2 regions of the Corynebacterium appendicis CIP 107643 genome follow, and region 1 is predicted to be linked to the other one. Evidence: riboswitches for the same ligand, from Rfam matches in the RefSeq annotation. Region 1 holds a riboswitch; the other holds the start of a gene.
What was found. Region 1 has a riboswitch for cyclic di-AMP ahead of CAPP_RS07955 (C40 family peptidase). Riboswitches for the same ligand answer to the same signal wherever they lie in the genome.
Positions count from the first base shown of each region.

Region 1 (10,362 bases):
CCGAGTGGGGGGGCATACGAAAGTAGGGGTCGGGTACCGTTTCCCCAGGGATTAAATGTGAATCCGGTCACACCTGGGAACTAAAAGAAAATCACGGCCGCTTTGGTGCATGCGTGCAGGAGCTGTCCGGAATCGCGGGGGGACCAGAATGGAAAATTCTGTCCGCCGGTGACCTGCACCGATGAACGGCGTAAAGCGAGCCCAAATAGTTCCCGGAACTTTTATGGGGACCGACACGCGCAGGAAACAGAAAGAAAACGGCTGGTCCTCGTTGTGCTCACATGAAAAATTCGGGGGTGAACAAGGTGACTTTATGGTTGAAAAAGGCGATACTGATACGCGTGACGACTGCAACAACGAACCCAGGTATGGCGACAGCGCCCGACCGTCTCCCTGTGCTGAACCGACCGAACATGGTCAGCGTGGGAACGATCGTGTTCCTCGCCCAAGAATTGATGTTCTTCGCCGGCTTGTTCGCGATGTACTTCACCTCGCGCGCAAACGGCATGTCCACCGGTGACTGGTCGAACCAAACGGACCACCTCAACGTGGTCTTCGGCACGATCATCACCATCGTCCTAGTGACCTCCTCGGTCACCTCTCAGCTCGGTGTCTTCGCCGCTGAGAAGGGCGATGTCTTCGGTCTGCGCAAATGGTTCACCGTGACCATCGTGCTCGGCGTGGTCTTCTTGGGCCTCGTCGCATTCGAGTGGACCGAGATGGTCATGGCGGGGGTCACCCCGCAGTCCAGCGTGTACGGATCGGTGTTCTACATCATCACCGGCTTCCACATGGCGCACGTGACCGCGGGCATTATCGCCTTCGTCGTGGTCATGCTCCGTGTGGCCAAGTCGAAGTTCACTCCGGCTCAGGCAACTGCCGCCATGGTGACCTCCTACTACTGGCACTTCGTCGATGTCGTGTGGATCGGCGTGTTCGTTACTCTCTACTTGGTTCAGTAGCGCGGCCTTGACCGGACGTAAGCACTAACCACTGATTTTCGCTTAAGGGAACAACATGGATAACACCCCAAAGAAGGCGCGGAACCGCCGCAGGATGCGCCGTTCCGCCGCCGGCGCTCTGGCGCTCGGCATCGGTCTCTCGGGTGCCGGCCTGCTGGCTACGGCCCTGACCCCGGATGCGCAGGTGGCCACCGCCCAACGCGATGACCAAGCGCTGATTCAGGAAGGTAAAGACCTCTACGAGCAGGCCTGCATCACCTGCCACGGTGCGAACCTGCAGGGCGTGAAGGACCGCGGTCCTTCCCTGATCGGCACCGGCGAAGGCGCCGTCTACTTCCAGGTCAACTCCGGCCGTATGCCGATGATGTCCAACGACGCTCAGGCTGAGCGCAAGAAGCCGCGCTACTCCGAAGCTCAGACACTGGCTATGGCCGCATATGTTGCAGCTAACGGCGGCGGCCCGGAGCTCGTGTACAACGAGGACGGCTCCATCGCGATGGAGGAGCTGCGCGGCAAGAACTTCGACGGCGACATTCAGGCCGCCGACGTTGCCCGCGGTTCCGAGCTGTTCCGCCTGAACTGCGCGTCCTGCCACAACTTCACCGGACGCGGCGGCGCGCTGTCCTCCGGTAAGTACGCGCCTGTGCTGGATCCTGCCAACGAGCAGGAGATCTACCAGGCGATGCTGACCGGCCCGCAGAACATGCCGAAGTTCTCCGACCGTCAGCTGACCGCTGACGAGAAGCGCGACATCATCGCCTTCATCAAGTCGTCCAAGGAGACCCCGAGCCCGGCTGGCTGGGCACTGGGCGGCATCGGCCCTGTTGCTGAGGGTCTGGCTATGTGGATCATCGGCGTCACCCTCATCGGTGCAGCCGCAATGTGGATTGGATCGCGCTCATGAGCAATGAAGTAAAGAAGAATTACACCAGCGAAGAGCTGGACAAGATGAGCAACGCCGAGCTTGCTGCTCTGGGCACCGAGCTTGACGACGTCACGGTGGCGTACCGGAAGGAGCGCTTCCCGCTCGAGAACGATCCGGCTGAGAAGCGCGCCGCTGCTGGCGTGAACATCTGGCTGGCGATCTCGATCATTGCCGGGCTCGCGTTCCTCGGCGTGTACTTGTTCTGGCCGTGGGAGCCCCGCTTCCACAGCCAGGAGGGCCTGGGCCTCTTCAGCCTCTACACCCCGCTGCTGGGTCTGACCTCCGGTCTGTCCCTGATCGCGCTCGGTGTCGCGATTGTTCAGTACGTCAAGAAGTTCATCCCAGAGGAGATCGCGGTTCAGCGCCGCCACGACGGCCGTTCCTCCGAGCTTGACCGCCGCACCACGACGGCTTTGCTGAATGACGCATGGCAGACCTCCACTCTCGGCCGTCGTAATGTCATGAAGGGCCTCCTGGGGGGCGCTGGCCTTATGGCCGGCCTGGTCATCATCGCCCCGCTCGGCGGCATCATCAAGAACCCGTGGCGCGTGCGTCACCAGATGAATTACAACGGCGACGGCACCCTGTGGACCCAGGGCTGGTCCCTGGCTCGCGAGGGCAAGAAGCTGTACCTCGGCCGCGACACCTCCGCGATTGCCGAGCTGCACGACACCGATGCCGGCAAGCACTACAGCACCGCTGGTGTCTCCCGTCTGGTGCGCATGCGCCCGGAGGATCTGGACGCCGCTTCGATGGAGACGGTCTTCCCCCTCCTCGAAGAGGATGTCAACGACGGCGACAAGTACGACGCCGAGCGCGACGTGTACGAGAACCACATGCACTCGATTCACGGCCCGCGCAATGCAGTCATGCTGATCCGTCTGCGTTCCTCCGACGCGGCCAAGGTTGTCGAGCGCGAGGGGCAGGAAGACTTCCACTACGGCGATTACTACGCCTACTCGAAGATCTGCACCCACATCGGTTGCCCAACCTCTCTCTACGAGGCGCAGACCAACCGCATTCTGTGCCCGTGCCACCAATCGCAGTTCGATGCTTTGGAGCACGGCAAGCCGGTCTTCGGCCCGGCGGCCCGCGCTCTGCCGCAGCTGCCTATTGAAATCGACGAAGACGGTTACCTCATCGCCCGCGGGGACTTCATTGAGCCCGTCGGCCCGGCATTCTGGGAGCGTAAGTCATAATGAGTACCAAATTGGCGCAAGCCGCGGACAACGCTGACTCGCGGTTCACTATCTCGGGCGCGCTGCGCCCGCAGCTGAACAAGGTCTTCCCGACCCACTGGTCCTTCATGCTGGGTGAGATGGCGCTGTACAGCTTCATCATCCTGCTGCTGACCGGTGTCTACCTGGCCCTGTTCTTCGACCCGTCTATCACCAAGGTCATCTACGACGGTGGCTACCTGCCGCTCAACGGTGTGGAGATGTCGCGCGCATACGCGACGGCACTGGACATCTCCTTTGAGGTCCGTGGCGGTCTCTTTGTCCGGCAGATGCACCACTGGGCCGCCCTGATGTTCATGATGGCGATGTTCGCCCACATGCTCCGCATCTTCTTCACCGGCGCATTCCGTCGCCCGCGTGAGGCTAACTGGATCATCGGCGTGACCCTGATCCTGCTGGGCATGGCTGAGGGCTTCATGGGCTACTCGCTGCCGGACGACCTGCTCTCCGGTGTCGGCCTGCGAATCATGTCCGCCATCATCGTCGGTCTGCCTATCATCGGCACTTGGCTGCACTGGGCAATGTTCGGCGGCGACTTCCCGTCGGACCTCATGCTGGACCGCTTCTACATCCTGCACGTGCTGATCCTGCCGGGCATCATCCTTGCACTCATCGCGGCGCACCTGCTGCTCGTCTGGTTCCAGAAGCACACCCAGTTCCCGGGACCGGGCCGGTCCGAGAACAATGTTGTCGGTATCCGAATCATGCCCGTCTTCGCCGTGAAGGCCGTGGGCTTCGGCATGCTGGTCTTCGGTGTTCTCGCACTGATGGCTGGTGTCACCACCATTAACGCGATCTGGAATATCGGCCCGTACAACCCGTCGCAGGTCTCCGCTGGTTCCCAGCCGGATATCTACATGCTGTGGACTGATGGTGCCGCCCGTGTCATGCCGGCGTGGGAACTCTACCTCGGCAACTACACCATCCCGGGCGTGTTCTGGGTGGCGTTGATGGCCGGCATCATGGTGGTCCTGCTGCTGACTTACCCGTTCATCGAGAAGAAGGTCACCGGCGACGACGCCCACCACAACCTGCTTCAGCGTCCGCGCGATGTTCCGGTCCGCACCGGCATCGGCGTCATGGGCCTGGTCTTCTTCCTGCTGCTGACGCTGTCCGGTGGTAACGACCTGTTCGCGTACCACTTCCAGATTTCGCTGAACGCGATGACCTGGATCGGCCGTATCGGTCTGATTGTTCTGCCGCCGCTCGCGTACTTCATCACGTACCGCATCTGCGTGGGTCTTCAGCGCAGCGACCGTGAGGTCTTGGAGCACGGCCTTGAGACCGGTGTCATCCAGAAGCTGCCGAACGGCGCCTTTGTCGGAGTCCACCAGCCGCTGGGTCCGGTCGACGCCGACGGCCACCAGATCCCGCTGGAGTACGCCGGTGCACGAGTGCCGAAGCAGCTCAACGAACTCGGCTACGCAGATTCGGAGACCTCCGGTATCTTCTCGCCGGATGATCCTTCGATCACCGCCAAGCGTAACGAGATCAAGCGCGCCAACCACCACGAGGAGATTGAGACCCTCCGTGCCCTCGAGGCCGAGAAGGGTGCCTCCGACCGTGACGCGGGCGCCATCGAGCGCAAGCGCAAGTAAGCGCTAAACGCACGCGGTTAAAACCCCCTCTCCTGACCACCCGGAACTGAACCGGGGTGGGAGAGGGGGTTTCCTCTTGTTTATAGCGTTTTTGTAACAGTGTGGCGAGTGTCACAGTTTTATTTGCGCCGTCTCCGTGACTCGCGAAAGAGCCCTCCCGATTGCATTTACCGTTCCTATCTGTGCTGGTCAGCTGAAAAAGCCGCGATGATAGATAATTTCCCAGTTAAACGTTCAGAACATATAATGTCCGATAATCTGGACGCCGAGAAAGATTACGAAACGATAACGGGCGCGTCGCTAGACAACGTCCGTGTCCATTTCGTAACCTATCTGAGACCTTGCGGCCACAGAGGCGCAAGCGATAAGACATCAGAACACTAAGCCGAATTCCATTTCGCCCCATGGCGGGAATGGAAGCCGGGGAACCGAGAACGTTTCCTGGGGTGAAAGGGAAGCAAGGAGCGCGCGTAGAGCGTGCCGGAGCAACCCGAGGTGAATTCCTGCACCGAACCCGACAGCTAACCCGGTAGGCGTCACTGGAAGATATTGGAGATTGTCCATGGCTAAGCACCGCCGCCACAACGCGACTGCAAAGCGCAGCATCGCTACCGCCTCCGCGCTCGTCGCGGGTGCAACCCTTTTCGCACCGGCCACCGCAGAAGCGGCTCAGGTCAAGGTCCCGAACACCGGCATCGCTGCCGAGGTTCCGGGCATCGAGAACGTCCCGGGCATTGCTAGCGTCCCGGGCATCGAGCAGTGGATCCCGTCCCTCGCCGGCAAGGCAGACAAGAATGCTGATGTCCGCGCTGCCATCACCGCAGTGAAGAATGTTCCGGGAGTCAATAATGTCCCGGGCTTCAGCGACTGGATCAACGGCGTCGAGGCGAAGTACGCCCCGGCACCGGCTCAGACCGAGTACCGCGCTGTCACCAAGGCTGCCCCGAAGCCGCAGCAGTCCCAGGGTGACCGCATCGTGTCCATCGCCAAATCCAAGATCGGCTCCCCGTACGTCTACGGTGCCGCCGGGCCGAACGCCTTCGACTGCTCTGGCTTCACCTCCTGGGTCTACGCCCAGGCTGGCAAGCAGATTCCGCGTACCTCCGGTGCGCAGGCTTCCGCAGGCCGCAACGTCGCTATCTCGGACCTGCAGCCCGGCGACATCGTCGTTTACTACAGTGGCGCGTCCCACGTCGGTATCTACGCCGGCAACGGCCAGATCATCGACGCGCTGAACTCCGGTACCCCGGTGAGCTACCGCCCGCTGAATTACATGCCGATCCACTCGGCAGTGCGCTTCTAAGCGTCACGAGCTCTCAGTGCTCAACCGGCCGCGGCCCCCTAAAACAACGGGATGTCCGCGGCCGGTTCTTTTTCTCAATATTCACTGTGGTCACAGGGTTAGATGTTCCGGAAAATAAGTGTTCTGGGCGTTTGACCGGGGGCCTCCCGCCGATTAACTTTGTTACAAGTTTGTAATCCTCATAGATCCTTCGCTGTGCCCCCTTTTCAACGGGGGGTGCGTCTGTGTTTTTGAAAGTAGAGGTTCCCGACATGGGCATCGACCGCGCTGCTTCCCCTCTGAGCTCCCGTGGCCTCAGCCGCTTCACTATGACTTCCGCTGCCGCCGGTCTGGTGACGGTGGCTGTCGCGTTCGGCGGCGTCGCTGTGCCCGCGCATGCCGACGAGGGCAACGACCTGATCAAGGAGATGGAGAAGATCTCCGAGAAGGCCACCGCGAAGGCGGAAGAGGTCAAGGAGATCGAGGACAACATCGCTAAGGGTGAGCGCGAGGTAAAGGCGCTGAAGAAGACCGCCGAAGAAGTACAGCGTGCCGCCCGCAAGGCTTCCAAAGCCCAACATAGAACTCAGGGCGACGTGGACTACCAGGCGCGCGTCCAGTATCGCAACCTCTCCAACGACGCGAACGTGAACGCGCTCGAGTCCGCCAACCCGCAGGAAGCAATCGACCGCGCTGCGTACCTCGGCTCGCTGTCCCGCTCTGCGCAGCGCATGCTCGACGAGTCGCAGAAGCTGAACCAGGTCGCCGCCCAGCGGGCGACCGACGCGAATATCGCGGTGGCAGTGGCGAATTACCGCCAGTCCGAGTTGGAGGGCCAGCGCAAGAAGCTCGAGCGGGAACGCCGCGAGTTGGACGGCCAGGTCAAGGACGTGGAGAAACGTGTTGACGCATTCACGCCGGAACAGCGTTCCCGTTGGGAGTCCAAGAATGGCCCGGTGGCGCTCGACGTCCCGCCGTCGGCGAACGCGAACGGTGTTGTCGGTGCCGCACTGTCCAAGATCGGATCCCCGTACGGTTGGGGTGCCGCCGGTCCGAACCAGTTCGACTGCTCCGGCCTGATGTACTGGGCGTACCAGCAGAACGGCAAGTCGATTCCGCGCACGTCCAGCGCCCAGCTCGCGGGTGGCACGTCGGTGCCGTTGTCTGAGCTTCAGCCGGGCGACATCATCGGCTACTACCCGGGCGTGACCCACGTGGGGATGTACGTCGGCAACGGCCAGGTGGTCCACGCGTCGGACTACGGCATCCCGGTCCAGGTCGTCCCGATGAACTCCATGCCTGTTCAGGGCGCTGTCCGTTACTAGAGGGGCATGACCACACTCCTCGTCACGAATGATTTCCCGCCCACCGTCGGCGGGATTCAGTCGTATCTGCGGGATTTTGCGGAAGAATTCGTCCGGCTACGCGGCAGCGGGTCGCTCGTCGTCTTCGCCTCCACGCAAGACGAGCAGGAAGCATCGCTTTACGACGCCACGTTGAGCTACACCGTCCACCGCTGGCCCGCTTCGGTGATGCTTCCGACTCCGGCGACGGTGCGCCGCATGCACGAGCTGATTGCCCAGCACGGCATCACCACCGTCTGGTTCGGTGCGGCCGCGCCATTGGCCGTGATGGCGCCAGCGGCGCGGAAAGCGGGAGCGAAGAAGATCGTCGCCACCACCCACGGCCATGAGGTCGGCTGGTCGATGGTGCCGGGCGCACGCCAGGTGCTGCGCCGCATCGGCAATGCCGCCGACGCAGTCACCTATATCTCCGAATACACGCTGCGCCGATTTCATTCTGCGTTCGGGGACAGGGCAGACTTCGTCCCCCTGCCGTCTGGAGTGGACACCGACTTCTTCCGTCCAGCTGCTCCTGAGCAGCGGGCCGCCGCGCGCAGCAGGCACGGACTCGGGGCCGGCCCACTCGTCGTGGTGGCCTCGCGCCTCGTGCCGCGGAAAGGGCAGGACCGGTTGATCGAATGCTGGCCGCGTGTGCAGGCCGCCGTTCCTGGCGCTTCTCTCGTTGTCGTGGGGGAGGGAAACTACGAGCCGAAACTGCGGAAACTGGCGCACCTGCACGGGGTCGCCAGCGACGTGCACTTTCTCGGCCGCCTGCCGCGGGAGCAGATGCGCGATGTCGTCGCCGCCGCAGACATCATGGCCATGCCGGCCCGCACGAGGGGAGGAGGTCTCGACGTCGAGGGCCTAGGCATCGTCTACCTCGAGGCCCAGGCGTGCGGTGTGCCCGTCATCGCCGGTAATTCCGGCGGCGCGCCTGAGACGGTGACGGATGCTTCCGGGATCGTCGCCGACGGCAACGACACAGACGAGATCGCCGCAGCAGTGATCGAGCTTTTGAGGGACCTGCAGCGGCGCGCCGCAATGGGCGAAGCCGGACGCGCGTTCGTGGGAGAGCACTTCTCCTGGAACGTGCTGGGGCAGCGCCTCGCGGATCTCCTTGAGCCCCCGGGAGCTGTGTAAAGGAGAGACGAGAGACACAGCGAGTATCGGGTTATACGCAGACGGAATAGCAGAGGAAATATAGGACCCGAACTGCCGGGGCTAGAATATTGACTCATGCCTACGCACAACCGCGCCGAAACCGCTGAAAGCGACCCGAGCGCTGTTCCGCTCACCATCGGATTCGACATTGGCGGCACGAACACCCGCGCAGGAGTAGTCGATGCGTCGGGCACGGTGCTGGACACGGTGTCCACCCACACGCCGGAAGACGAGGACAGCCTCGTCCACGCCATCGTGGAGCTGGTGGAGCAACTCCGCCGCAAGCATTCCGTCAGCGCCGTCGGCGTCGCGGCCGCAGGCTTTTTGGACCCGGCCTGCGAAGTCGTCCGCTTCGCGCCACACCTGCCCTGGAAAGACAACGCTCCTGTGCGCGATATCCTGCAGGAAGAGCTCGAGTTGCCTGTGCGCTTGGAACACGACGCTAATTCGGCGGCGTGGGGCGAATACCGCTTCGGTGCCGCGAAAGATGCCGACACATGGGTGCTTTTCGCCGTGGGCACAGGCATCGGCGCCACGCTCATGCACCACGGGGAGATTTACCGCGGCTCGTTCGGCACAGCGCCCGAATTCGGGCATTTGACCGTCGTGCCCGGCGGGCGCGCCTGCTCCTGCGGCAAACGGGGCTGCCTCGAGCGCTACGCTTCCGGCACAGCGCTCGTGGATACTGCTGTAGAGATCGCAGAACGCGGCGGGTTCGACGGGTGCGGGCTGTACCGGCGCGTCGTCGATAAGCGTGCGTCGGGCAACGATGTCGTCGCCGCCGCACGTTCCGGCGACGCGCTCGCGCTGGCCACCATGGACCATTTCGCGCAGTGGCTCGGGCAGGGCCTGTCGATTGTGTGTGATGTTTTAGACCCGGAGCTCATCGTGCTCGGCGGGGGAGTGAGCCAGGACGCGGACCTGTTCATGGATACTGCCCGCACGGGCATGAACTCCGGTGTCGTCGGATCCGGCTTCCGTCCCACTCCGCGTCTCGAAACCGCTGAGCTCGGCGCGCAGGCAGGTATGATTGGCGTTGCTGATTTGGCCCGAAACATGGTTTAGAAGGAAACATGAACAACAAGTGGTACAAGTTTTTCAAGTACATCCTGATCGGGCCGTGGCTGCGGATCTGGAACCGCCCCGAAACTGAAGGGCTCGAGCACATCCCGCCGGAAGGCGCCCCCGCACTCATGGTGTCCAACCACCAGGCAGTGATGGATTCCTTCTACTTCCCGCTCGTGTGCCCGCGCCAGCTCGTGCATCCGGCGAAGCAGGAGTACTTCACTGCGCCGGGCGTGGTCGGTCGCATCCAGAAATTCTTCTTCACCTCTGTGGGCCAGGTGCCCATCGACCGTCAGGCGAAGGATGCCGGCGCGCACCTGCTCGAGGTCGCCCAGGACGTCTTCGACAAAGGCGACCTGTTCTGCATCTACCCGGAGGGCACCCGCTCCCCGGACGGCCGAATCTACAAGGGCAAGACCGGTATGGCGCGCGTAGCCATGGAGTCCGGAGTGCCGTGCATTCCCGTCGCCATGATCGGCACCCGCAACGCGAACCCGATCGGCTCTTGGATTCCGCGCCCGGCAAAGGTGCGCGTGAAGATCGGCGAGCCCGTCGACCCGCACCAGTGGGCGCGCGATAACGGGTACGAGCCGAACGATTCCGCAGTATGGCGCCCGTTCACCGACTTCTTCATGGAGCGCCTCGTCGAGCTGTCCGGCTACGAATACGTCGACGCGTACGCCGGTGACGTGAAGAAGTCGCTCGAGGCCGGCAACGGATACCCGGAGGGCACGGAGCCTGACTGGCAGAACATGCAGTGAGGTACTTCTACGACACCGAGTTCATCG
Region 1 is NZ_CP046976.1:1,618,738-1,629,099, reverse strand. Features, by position in the region: gene ctaE (aa3-type cytochrome oxidase subunit III) at 342-962, shown strand; gene qcrC (cytochrome bc1 complex diheme cytochrome c subunit) at 1,018-1,866, shown strand; gene qcrA (cytochrome bc1 complex Rieske iron-sulfur subunit) at 1,863-3,086, shown strand; gene qcrB (cytochrome bc1 complex cytochrome b subunit) at 3,086-4,723, shown strand; cyclic di-AMP (ydaO/yuaA leader) riboswitch at 5,097-5,274, shown strand; gene CAPP_RS07955 (C40 family peptidase) at 5,286-6,026, shown strand; gene CAPP_RS07950 (C40 family peptidase) at 6,335-7,330, shown strand; gene CAPP_RS07945 (glycosyltransferase family 4 protein) at 7,337-8,488, shown strand; gene CAPP_RS07940 (ROK family protein) at 8,585-9,574, shown strand; gene CAPP_RS07935 (lysophospholipid acyltransferase family protein) at 9,583-10,335, shown strand; gene CAPP_RS07930 (polyadenylate-specific 3'-exoribonuclease AS) at 10,332-10,362, shown strand, end outside.

Region 2 (10,362 bases), 1.0 Mb from region 1:
GATCGATGTCTGGGGCGGACGGCTGCGTCATGGGGAAGGTCCGCGGCGGGTGGCCGCGCAGCACATCTCGGACCGGGCGGGGGAGACGGACGGTGCTCGAATCGACGCGGACGAGCAAACCCTTAGCGATGAGTGTGGCGACCGGCGTGGATGGATCCGCGTCCGGGGCGGCGGCTTTGGTGGTGCCCACGCCGCCGTTGGTGGCGAGCGTCTCCAGTACCTTGCGCTCTGGCGCGGAAATTTCGGCGATGAGGTCGTCGACATTGTCCGGCACCGGATCGGTCACGCGCCAGCCCGCGGGCACGGCGCTGAGCACCCCCGGTGCAATGCGGAGCTCGTCGTCACCTCCGAAGACGAGCGCATGCGCGCGGAGGTTGTCGAGTTTCCCTTCCGCGGCCTCGCCAGCGGCATCGTACGGATCGAATTCTGCCCCGGCATCCGCTAAGCGCTCGAGAAGAGCAAGATCGGGGGCGGTCAAGCGTCGTAAAGCTCGTGCAATCGACCCTGGAAGCGCGAGGCGCGTTGCCAGGGAAGCGATCTGCGGCGGCGCGGGAAAGAACGCGTCTGGCCGGGCGGTGATGAGCCGGCGCAGCGCGTCGTCGTCGAGTGCGGTGAGCGAACGGGTGAAGGAATTCATTGCGGGGGTGAGTTTACGTGCGTTTCAGGCGGTGACGTGAAAGAATGATGTTCATGGCTCAAGACGTTGACAACATCACCCAGATCAACCCGGCGTGGCCTGCGCACACCCCGGGTAACGGCCACCCGGTGACGGAGATTTCCTCCAAGCTCACGGGCGCCAACAGCCCCTTCGGCAACGACCTGATTCTGCCCCGTCCGTGGGAGGAAACCGGTTACGTACACAACACGCTGCGCGTCAACACCGCGCAGTAAGTCGCTGTAGCTTTTCGGCCGCGCAATGCTTCGATACTGAGGCGTTGCGCGGTTTTCTTTTTCTGGGTGAATAGACCGACCGGTTTAGTCTGATGCGGCGAACCTAGACTAGTTGGTTCATAGGTTGTAGACTCCCCAGTGCATTCGCACCTTATTAAACGCACTGGAGGATTCCATGATTTTGACCGGTTTAGCGGTCGGTACCGCCCTGGGCATCGTCATGCAGCGCGGACGATTCTGCGTGACAGGCATGATGCGCGATGTCTTCCTGCAGAAGCAGGGACGCGGCCTTGTCGCGTTCTTCATCGTCATCGCTGTCCACGCCATTGGTCTTGCGGCCCTGACGTCGCTCGGCGTCATCTCACCGGAGTACCGCACCTTCGCGCCGCTTGCTGTCGCGCTCGGCGGCTTCATCTTCGGTCTCGCGATCATTCTCGCCGGCGGTTGCGCCTCGGGCACGTGGTACCGCTCTGGCGAAGGCTTGGTCGGCTCCTGGTTCGCGCTGCTGTTCTACGGTCTGTCCGCGTCCGCCATGAAGAGCGGCTTCCTCTCCGGCTTCAATGACAAGCTGAAGGAATGGGACACCGGCTGGACCACGTTGCCGCAGACATTCGGCATTTCCGTGTGGTGGTTTGCGATTCCATTCGCTCTCGTTACTGCCTACGTCGCGCAGCGCTTCCTCGCCCGCGACGCCGCGAAGCCGAAAGTCACCCTGGAGCAGCCGTGGTACCGCAAGCCGCTGCACCCGTACACCGTCGGCGCCGTCATCGGCCTGCTCGGTGTGCTGGCGTGGCCGCTGTCCGCGGCGACCGGCCGCAATACCGGCCTGAGCATCACCACCCCGTCTGCGCACCTGATGAGCTACATCACCACGGGTGAGGCCGAGTATCTCAACTGGGGCACCCTGCTGGTTCTGGGCATCCTTGTCGGCTCCTACATCGCCGCGAAGGTCTCCGGCGAATTCCGTGTCCGCGTTCCGGACGGCCGCACGTCCGTCCGCGCGATCATCGGCGGCATCGGCATGGGTGTCGGCGCGTCCCTGGCCGGCGGCTGCACCGTCGGGAACGGCATGGTTCAGACGTCGCTGTTCAGCTACCAGGGCTGGGTCGCCACAGCCTTCATCGCTCTCGGTGTCTTCGTCGGTGCGAAGCTGTGGCTGAAGCCGTCCGGCGTGAAGCAGGGGGCTGCTCAGGATTCCGGCGTGTACACCACCGACGAGTCCATCAGCGACCCGCAGCTTGCCGGCGTCGAACCGCGCGAATCGGAGGTCGAGGAGGCGCCGAAGTTCAATATCGTCTCCGCTTCCGGCGGCGTCGGTTTGAAGACGAAGCCGAAGCAGGACACCACGGCCCGTCCGCTCGGTAATGGCCGCTACATCCTGGACACCCTCGGCGATGTCTGCCCGTTCCCGCTGATTGAGGCGAAGCAGGCGATGTCCGAACTCGATCCGGGCGAAGAGCTAATCATCGACTTCGACTGCACCCAGGCGACCGAGTCCATCCCGCAGTGGGCCGCCGATGACGGCCACGGCGTGAAGGACTTCGTGCAGAACCAGAATGCTGGCTGGCAGATCACCGTTGTCAAGGATGCCGCGGACTAGAACTGAGTCCAGCTAGCGTCTGCATAGGAAAAGAGCGCCCGCCCCGCGAGGGGTGGGCGCTCTTGCCGTCCTGCTAAAAGCGATTAGCCGCCGATGTACTGCGTCTTCAGATCGGAGACGTAGTCGTTGACGTTGGACTGGATGGCGGAGGCGATGGCCTGGGTGTCGCCGGCGAGGACAGCGTCGACCAGCGGCTTGTTGGCAACGTAGAACGCGTTGTAGTCGTTGCGGTTGGCCTTGTAGGTCGCGGTGACGCTGGCCGGGACGGCGATGCCGCGGTTGTTCAGCTCGCGGGTGATGGAGGAGTAGACAGCGTCGACCTCGAGCTCGGTGCTCTTCTTAGCGGCCGGCTTCGGAGCGGCAGCCGGCTTCGGCTTGTTGGCGGAGACGTTGCGCGGGGTCGGAGCGGAGTTCAGGCCCAGACGGGCGGAGCATGCCGGCCATGCGCCCCAGCCCTGGCCGGCGAGAGTGCGCTCAGCGACAGCGATCTGCTGCTCACGGGTTGCCTGGTGCGGCAGCGGAGCGAACTCGTTGCCGCCGTAAGCGCGCCAGGTGCCGGCGTTGAACTGCAGGCCGCCGTAGTAGCCGTTACCGGTGTTGATGTGCCAATTGCCGCCGGCCTCGCACTGTGCGAGACGGTCCCAGTCGGAATCCGGGGCAGCGGAGGCGATCGGGCTGATCAGCGCGGTGGTGGCCAAGGCGGCGGTTGCGCCAGCGGCGACCTTGGTGGACAGGTTACGGTTCTGCTTGCTGTGACGTCCCATAGTGGGGTGTGTTTCCTCTCTTGTTCTACGTCTGCGAGGTGAGCTGTCGGGTTCAGGCTGAGGTTTGAATCACCTGGCCGCCCAGACGGCGGCTTCACCCCAAGCGGAGCTCGCTCCGCGGTGCACTCGCGCGTTTCACGCTGTGCTGGGTGGGTCCCCCGCTTTTGTCCTATGTACTTGTGCACTTGCGTCGTATTTCATGCCAGCCGGACAAAACTGAACGTGGCTGGCAGCGTTAAAAGGTCACGCCCGCGTTCGGGGCATGGCAAGAACTGTATCCGTTTATAACGATTGAGTCACGTTCTCGGCACGATTTGTGATGCGTGTGAAGAATGTGATTAGTGCTCGTTGTGTTTTATGCTTGGTTACCTGCGGTAATCTTGGTTTCGTGACCTGTCGCACAACCGTTGCCGTCTGCGTGTCGTGAATGGGGGACTAGGCGGTGGGGAGTGGTGGCGCTACACTGTTACCTTTGAATTCTTTCGATTATCGAGGGTGTGATCGCGCATGCCAGTAGGAAAAGTGAAGTGGTTCGACGCCGACAAGGGCTTCGGCTTCGCTTCTAACCCGGGGGACGAAGACGTCTACGTGGGCAAGAATGTCCTGCCCGAGGGCATCGACGAGCTCTTCCCGGGGCAGCGAATTGAGTTCGATTTCGCCGCTGGCCGCCGTGGCCCGCAGGCGCTCCGCGTGAGGGTGCTCGACGAGCCGCGCCGCCGCCCGGTGCACCGCCGCAAGCCGGAGGAGCTGGGCAGCATGCTCGCAGACGTGATGTCCATGCTGGAGACGCAGGTGCAGCCGGCGCTCGACGCAGGCCGTTACCCGGAGCGCAAGGAATCCCGCCAGATCGCGGAGATCCTCCGCGCCGTCGCGAAGGAGCTCGACGTCTAAGCGCTCCGCGCCTACTATTTAGCCTCCGTCGTGAACGCCCATGTGGTCACGACGGGGGTTTCTTCGCCTTTATCGTCGGCACCGACAAGCAGGGTGGAGACCTCCATGACGACAAGGTGGGTGTCGTTGCCGTCGTTGTCTGCGGTCACGGGGATGTCCACCTCGGTGGCCTCGCCCGGGGTGAAGGTGCGCTCGGAATTGGCGGCTGGGTCGTCGTAAATGCTCAGCACCGACCATTGCTGCTGGGCGACCTCGTCCGGAACGGTGATGCGGATATTCGCCGCGCCGTCGGCGTTGACGCGCGCGATGTCGCCCTCCGGGCACTCCGCGCCGAATTCGCAGACGCTGAACGGGGTGGCGGACACCTCGTCCTCTTTATCGGCGCCGTCGGCGTGAGCTGCGACCTCGATCTCGGCAGGCGGCGTGGCGGGGCGGTTCTCCTGCCAGTTCAAGAAGAAGTAGAGGCCGCCGGCAATGGCGATCACGGCGATGGCGATAGCCGCCACCGTCAACGCGGTCTTGGATGTTCCTGCCTTGCTTTCCACCATGACTATGCAGTCTAACTGGCGCGGTTCCTACTTCGGTTCGAAGGTGACTCGGTACATGTCCGGCCACCGCTTGCCGGTCAAGTAGAACTCGTTGCCGCTGTTCGGGATGAACGCGATGCCGTTGAGAACGTGGTTCGGATCGGGGGAGGCGTTGTTGGGGACAGCGGAGGCGTCGATAAGCGCCTCGACGCTTCCTGTCTCCGCATCGATGCGCACGATGTCCGTCGTGGTGAAAATATTTGCGTAAATATCGTCGCCGACGCATTCGAGCTCGTTGATGCCCTCGAGCGGTTGGCCGCCGCGGGTGACGGTGAAGCGCTCGCGTTCGGTGAGCGTGTCCGGATCCATGCGGCGCAATTCCGCGGTGCCGTCGGAGAAGATCACTTCGTTCGCGTCTTGGCGGTGGCACAGACCCCACCCCTCACCGTCGAAGGAGGTGCGCTCGAGCTCGGCGAGCGTGTCCGCGTCGCGCTTGATGGCGGTGTTGTTCTGCCAGGTCAGCTGCCACAGGTGGTCCCCGACGCGCGTGATGCCTTCACCGAAGAAGTCGGGCTCGAGGTCCTCGCTGGCCAGCTCCTCGCCCTGTGCGCTGGTGCGGTAGATGCGCGACTCGCCCTCCATGCCGGTGGCAACGTAGAGCGTGCCGTCGGGCGCGACCTCGAGGCCCTGGGTGAAGCTCGTGTCGTCGAAGGGGAGCGTCTCCTTGACGGAGACCGTCAGCATCTCCGTGCCGGCGGACTCGTGTTGCGCCGCGGTCGAGCTGCATCCGACGGCGAGGAGGGCGACGGCGGTCAGCAACGACGACAGCGCGGCGGCGTGGGGGAATTCGACCATAGGGCCTATCTTGCAACAGCGTCAGCCATAATGGGGTGCGTGCCCCGGAGAAGAAACGACAAGAACGCAGGACCGCTGCTCGGCGCCCGCGCCGTGAACACCGCGCGCGAAGCGTTGCTCGAGCTCGATCACGGTGAGGTCGGCGACCACATCGGCGTTGTCGGCCTGAGCGCGAACGTGGCCACCCACCGCTTCAAGGCCAATGTGTCCGGATACTCCGGGTGGGAGTGGAATGCGGTCGTGGCGTGCGCCACCGGATCCGACCACATCACGGTCAACGAGGTCGCGCTCGTGCCCGCGCCGTCGGGCGATGCGCTGCAAGCCCCGGACTGGGTGCCGTACACCGAACGTCTCCGCCCAGGCGACCTCGGCCCGGGCGACCTCATGGAACCCGCGCCGGACGATGAGCGGCTCACCGACGATTCCTTCTCCAAGGATGCGGTCGTCTTCATCGGCCGGGAGACGAACCAGTACCTGACCACCGCCGGGCTGAAGGCGGCGAAGCAGCGCTGGCGCCGCGGGGAATTCGGCCCCAATTCCGAGCATGCGTCCCAAGCTGCGCTGCAGTGCAAGACCTGCGCGTTCTACATTCCTGCGGCCGAGCCCGTGGGCAAGAATTTCGGCATTTGCGCCAACGAGTATTCCGCCGACGGCCACGTCGTTTCCGCAGTGTACGGCTGCGGAGCCCACTCCGAGACCAAGGTCGACAGCGAGGATGCCACGCCGAGCAGCGCGCTTTTCGACGACGAAAAACCCCTGTATTAGTTCCCGTTCTGCCCGATTCCCTGTCCGCGTCATTTTGATTTTCGCGCTGTCAGTGGGACGCTATTGCCGTTATTGACATGCAAACGTCAGGGGAATCACAGTGAGTGACACGACGAATCCGTCCGGTTCCACCAAGGTGGCCGAGACGACGAAAGAGGCAGGGGAAACCTCCGGTCTCGACCGTTTCTTCCATATTACTGAGCGCGGCTCGTCGGTCGGACGCGAGGTGCGCGCCGGCGTGGTCACCTTCTTCGCCATGGCGTACATCGTCCTGCTCAACCCGTTGATCCTGGGCACGAGCGAGGACTCCGCCGGCACCGTGCTGGGCATTCCGCAGGTAGCCGCGGCGACGGCTCTGGTGGCCGGTGTCATGTGCATCTTGTTCGGCGCCGTGGCGAATTACCCGTTCGGTATCGCCGCCGGCTTGGGTCTGAACACTCTTGTGGCGGTCACGCTGGTGGGGTCTGAGGGGCTGACCTGGGCGCAGGCGATGGGCCTCGTGGTCGTCGACGGCATCATCATCGTGCTCCTGGCCATCTCCGGCTTCCGCACCGCCGTCTTCCGCGCGATCCCGCCGTCGATGAAGGCTGCGATCGGCGTTGGCATCGGCATGTTCATCTCGCTGATCGGCTTTGTCGACGCCGGCTTCGTCCGCCGCATCCCGGACGCGGCGATGACCACCGTTCCGGTTCAGCTAGGCATCAACGGTTCGATCGCCTCCTGGCCGACGTTCGTGTTCGTCCTCGGCCTGTTCATCTGCGGCTTCATGGTGGCACGCCAGATTCCGGGCGGCCTGTTCATCGGCATCGTGATCAACACGATCATCGCACTGGTCGTCGAGGCAGTCACCGGCGCAGGTTCCTCGGCGGATAACGGCCCGACTGGCTGGAACCTCGCCGTGCCGAGCCTGCCGGACTCCTTCGGCGGCATTCCGGACCTCTCCATCGTCGGCGCAGTCGACATTGTCGGCGCCTTCACAAATATCGGCGTTGTCACCGCGTCCCTGCTGGTGTTCACCCTGGTGCTGGCCAACTTCTTCGACGCCATGGGAACAATGACAGCGCTCGGCCGCCAGGCCGGCCTGACCGACGAGAAGGGTGAGCTTCCCGACATGAAGAAGGCGCTTGTCGTCGAGGGCTTCGGCGCGATCGTCGGCGGCGCGGGCTCCGCGTCGTCCGCCACGGTCTACGTCGATTCCTCCGCGGGCATCGCCGACGGCGCACGCACCGGCTTGGCCAATATCGTCACCGGCCTGCTCTTCCTCGCTGCGATGTTCTTCACCCCGCTCTACGAGATCGTGCCCATCGAGGCAGCCGCCCCGGTCCTGGTCATCGTCGGAGCTCTCATGATGATGCAAGTCACGGAGATTGACTGGACGCAGTTCCACATCGCTCTGCCGTCCTTCCTCACCATCGTGGCCATGCCGTTCACGTACTCCATTGCGGACGGCATCGGTATCGGCTTCATCACGTTCGCCCTGTTCTCCGTATTCGCAGGCAAGGCGAAGGACGTCCACTGGCTGATGTGGCTGATCTCCGCCCTGTTCGTGGTGTTCTTCGCCATGGACCCGATCATGTCTGCGGTCTCCTAAGCCATGATCCGCATCACCGACCCCGCCGATCCGCGGCTGGATGATGTCCGTGACCTGAAAACCATGGACAACACGAAGGGCCTCATTTTCGGTGAGGGACCGATCGTGGCGGGGCGCGTGATCGATTCGCGCTACCCGCTGCGCTGCGTCGTCGGGTTCGAGAAGAAGCTCGACACGTTCTTCGCCCAACGCGAAGAGGAGGGCTTCCCGCCTGTCGACGTCCCCGTTTACGCCGTCACCCGCGAGCTGCTCGCCGAGGTCGCCGGCTACGACATGCACCGCGGGCTGATCGCGGTGGCGGGTAAGGCGCCGGAACGCGCCGTTGATACGCTCCTCGACGCCCGCACCCTCGTCGTGCTGGAAGGCGTCGGCGACCACGAGAATATCGGCGCGATTTTCCGCAACGCCGCGGGCATGGGCGTCGACGGCGTGCTACTCGGCGCGGGCACGGCGGATCCGCTGTACCGCCGCAGCGTGCGCGTGTCCATGGGGCACGTCCTGCGTCTGCCGTTCGCACATCTCGACGGCACCGTGACCACCTGGCAGCGCTCGCTTGAGCAGCTGCGCGAGGCAGGCTTCCACCTGGTGTCGCTCACGCCCGACGACAAGGCCGAGCATCTCGCCGACGCGCTTATCGACGCTTCCGGCGCCCCCTACGAGAAAATCGCCCTCCTCGTCGGCGGAGAAGGCCCCGGGCTCACGGAGCACGCCATGCGCGCCACCGATATCCGCGCCCGCATCCCCATGGCGAACGGCACGGATTCTCTGAATGTGGCCACCTCCGCCGCGATCGCGTTCTACGAACGGGACCGGTCTTTCTCGCGCTAGCTTCTAGCGGTCCGAGTGGCGGATCCGCTCCACCACGGCGTCCTTCAGGTCGCGCCAGCGGCGGGTCAGTTCGCGTCCGACGCGGCGCGCCGCCGCGGCTGAAGCCTCGGCGAATTGAGCGAATTCCCCGCCCTGTTCGTCGCCGGTGATCTCCTCGTAGTCGTCGTAATCCGCATTCGGGCTGGCGAATTTCGCAGCGACCTCCGCAACATCCTTTGTCTCCGGTTTCGGCGGTTCGACTTTCGGCTCCGGGCGTCCGTCGACGGCGTAGCCCACGACATTGATATCGGGGCCGTTCGGCGAGACATCCACCCCGAGCCATGCGGTTTCCGCCGCGTGCATGAGATCCACCGGCTCGAAGGGCAGAGAGATGCCGCCGATCTGCTCGGCGCGCTCGCCGGCCCAGAAAGGTGCTTCGAACGGCTCGGGCAGGCCGAGGTCCTCCATCAGCGCGGTGCGCGTGGCGCACAGGCTGCGGGTGACGGTACCGCCGTCGAAATGCGCGAAACCGCCGTAACTGGCACCGTCGCCGACGCCCTCGGCGAAGACGAACACGTTATCCGCCGGCACGGCGTCGCGCAGATCGGGGGAAATCTCCGAGAGCTTCCCGCAGTCCTCGACGAAAGTCTGCAGCACAGCAACTCCTGGGTAGCCGGCGATATAGAACTCGGCGCGCGACGCCTTCGTGGAACGGTTCAGCGGAAACTGCCCGATCGGCGTGATCGGCCAGCGCGGGTTGAGCTGGGAAAGAAGCTTGCGGCCGAAACCGCGGTCGGCCTTCGGCTCAGCCTCCAGCACCGCCGCAGGATTGGCGGTGCCGGCGTACCAGAATGTCACCGCTGCGGGGTAGCTCATCGCGCGTTCCTACTCAGCTCTACTTCGGGCGTTTGGTGTTGGTGCGCACGCCTAAAAGGACATCTTCCCAGTGCGGGGTGACGGCCTTGCGACGGCGCTTCTGCGGCTTCTCCTCCGGCTCCGGGTTTTGGAGGAAGTCACCCTCCGCGAAGTCGTTCGGCTGGGTTTGGGTGACGGACAGGTTGTCCTCGCCGGCCGGAATATCGTCTTGAGGGTACGATTCTTCTTCCGCGTAATCCGGCCCCGGCGCGTAGCTGTTGTGCGCGCTGAGGGAGCGCACCGGCTGCGCGAAGGACGGGTCGATGAGGTCTGCCGCGACCGGGTCGCGCGGTTCAGTGGTGGCCGGGCTGCCCATGGAGCGGCGGAAGAACCACTCCGCGCTGTGCTCCTGCAGGCCCGCCTGCCATGTCACGCGCACGACCCACGGTTCGCCCGCCTCGCGCACCGCGTCCCAGCGCGCCTCGGACAGGGCGTGTCCGCGTGTGGCGAAGGCGAGGGCCAAGACCTCGAAGAGCGTGTCCGGCGCAGTGCCGTCGTCCCGTATGGGGTGGGATTGCTTGGCGGCCTCCGCCACCTGCGCGCGCTCCAGCAGTACCGGGTGGGCGTACGGCTCGATGCGGCTTTCGGCCACGCCCATTTCCTCGGCGAGCGCGGTGGCGTCCGCGCCCGCGCGGATGCGCGCCTGGATCTCGTTCGGGCGCAGTGACAGAGGAGTGGCGAACAGGGGATCGGGTTCCACCGGCGAACGGACGAGTTCCTCTTCTGGTTCGTGTGCGGGCTCGTCAGCAGGCTCTT
Region 2 is NZ_CP046976.1:605,994-616,355, forward strand. Features, by position in the region: gene CAPP_RS03045 (helicase-associated domain-containing protein) at 1-637, opposite strand, end outside; gene CAPP_RS03050 (hypothetical protein) at 691-891, shown strand; gene CAPP_RS03055 (YeeE/YedE thiosulfate transporter family protein) at 1,067-2,491, shown strand; gene CAPP_RS03060 (resuscitation-promoting factor Rpf1 domain-containing protein) at 2,575-3,255, opposite strand; cyclic di-AMP (ydaO/yuaA leader) riboswitch at 3,269-3,435, opposite strand; gene CAPP_RS03065 (cold-shock protein) at 3,763-4,146, shown strand; gene CAPP_RS03070 (DUF2771 domain-containing protein) at 4,161-4,694, opposite strand; gene CAPP_RS03075 (glutaminyl-peptide cyclotransferase) at 4,722-5,528, opposite strand; gene CAPP_RS03080 (DUF3027 domain-containing protein) at 5,568-6,293, shown strand; gene CAPP_RS03085 (NCS2 family permease) at 6,430-7,884, shown strand; gene CAPP_RS03090 (TrmH family RNA methyltransferase) at 7,888-8,712, shown strand; gene CAPP_RS03095 (DUF6928 family protein) at 8,716-9,567, opposite strand; gene sepH (septation protein SepH) at 9,587-10,362, opposite strand, start outside.
Region 2: it holds a riboswitch for cyclic di-AMP, as region 1 does, so the genes downstream of both, CAPP_RS03060 (resuscitation-promoting factor Rpf1 domain-containing protein) here and CAPP_RS07955 (C40 family peptidase) in region 1, are expected to answer to the same signal.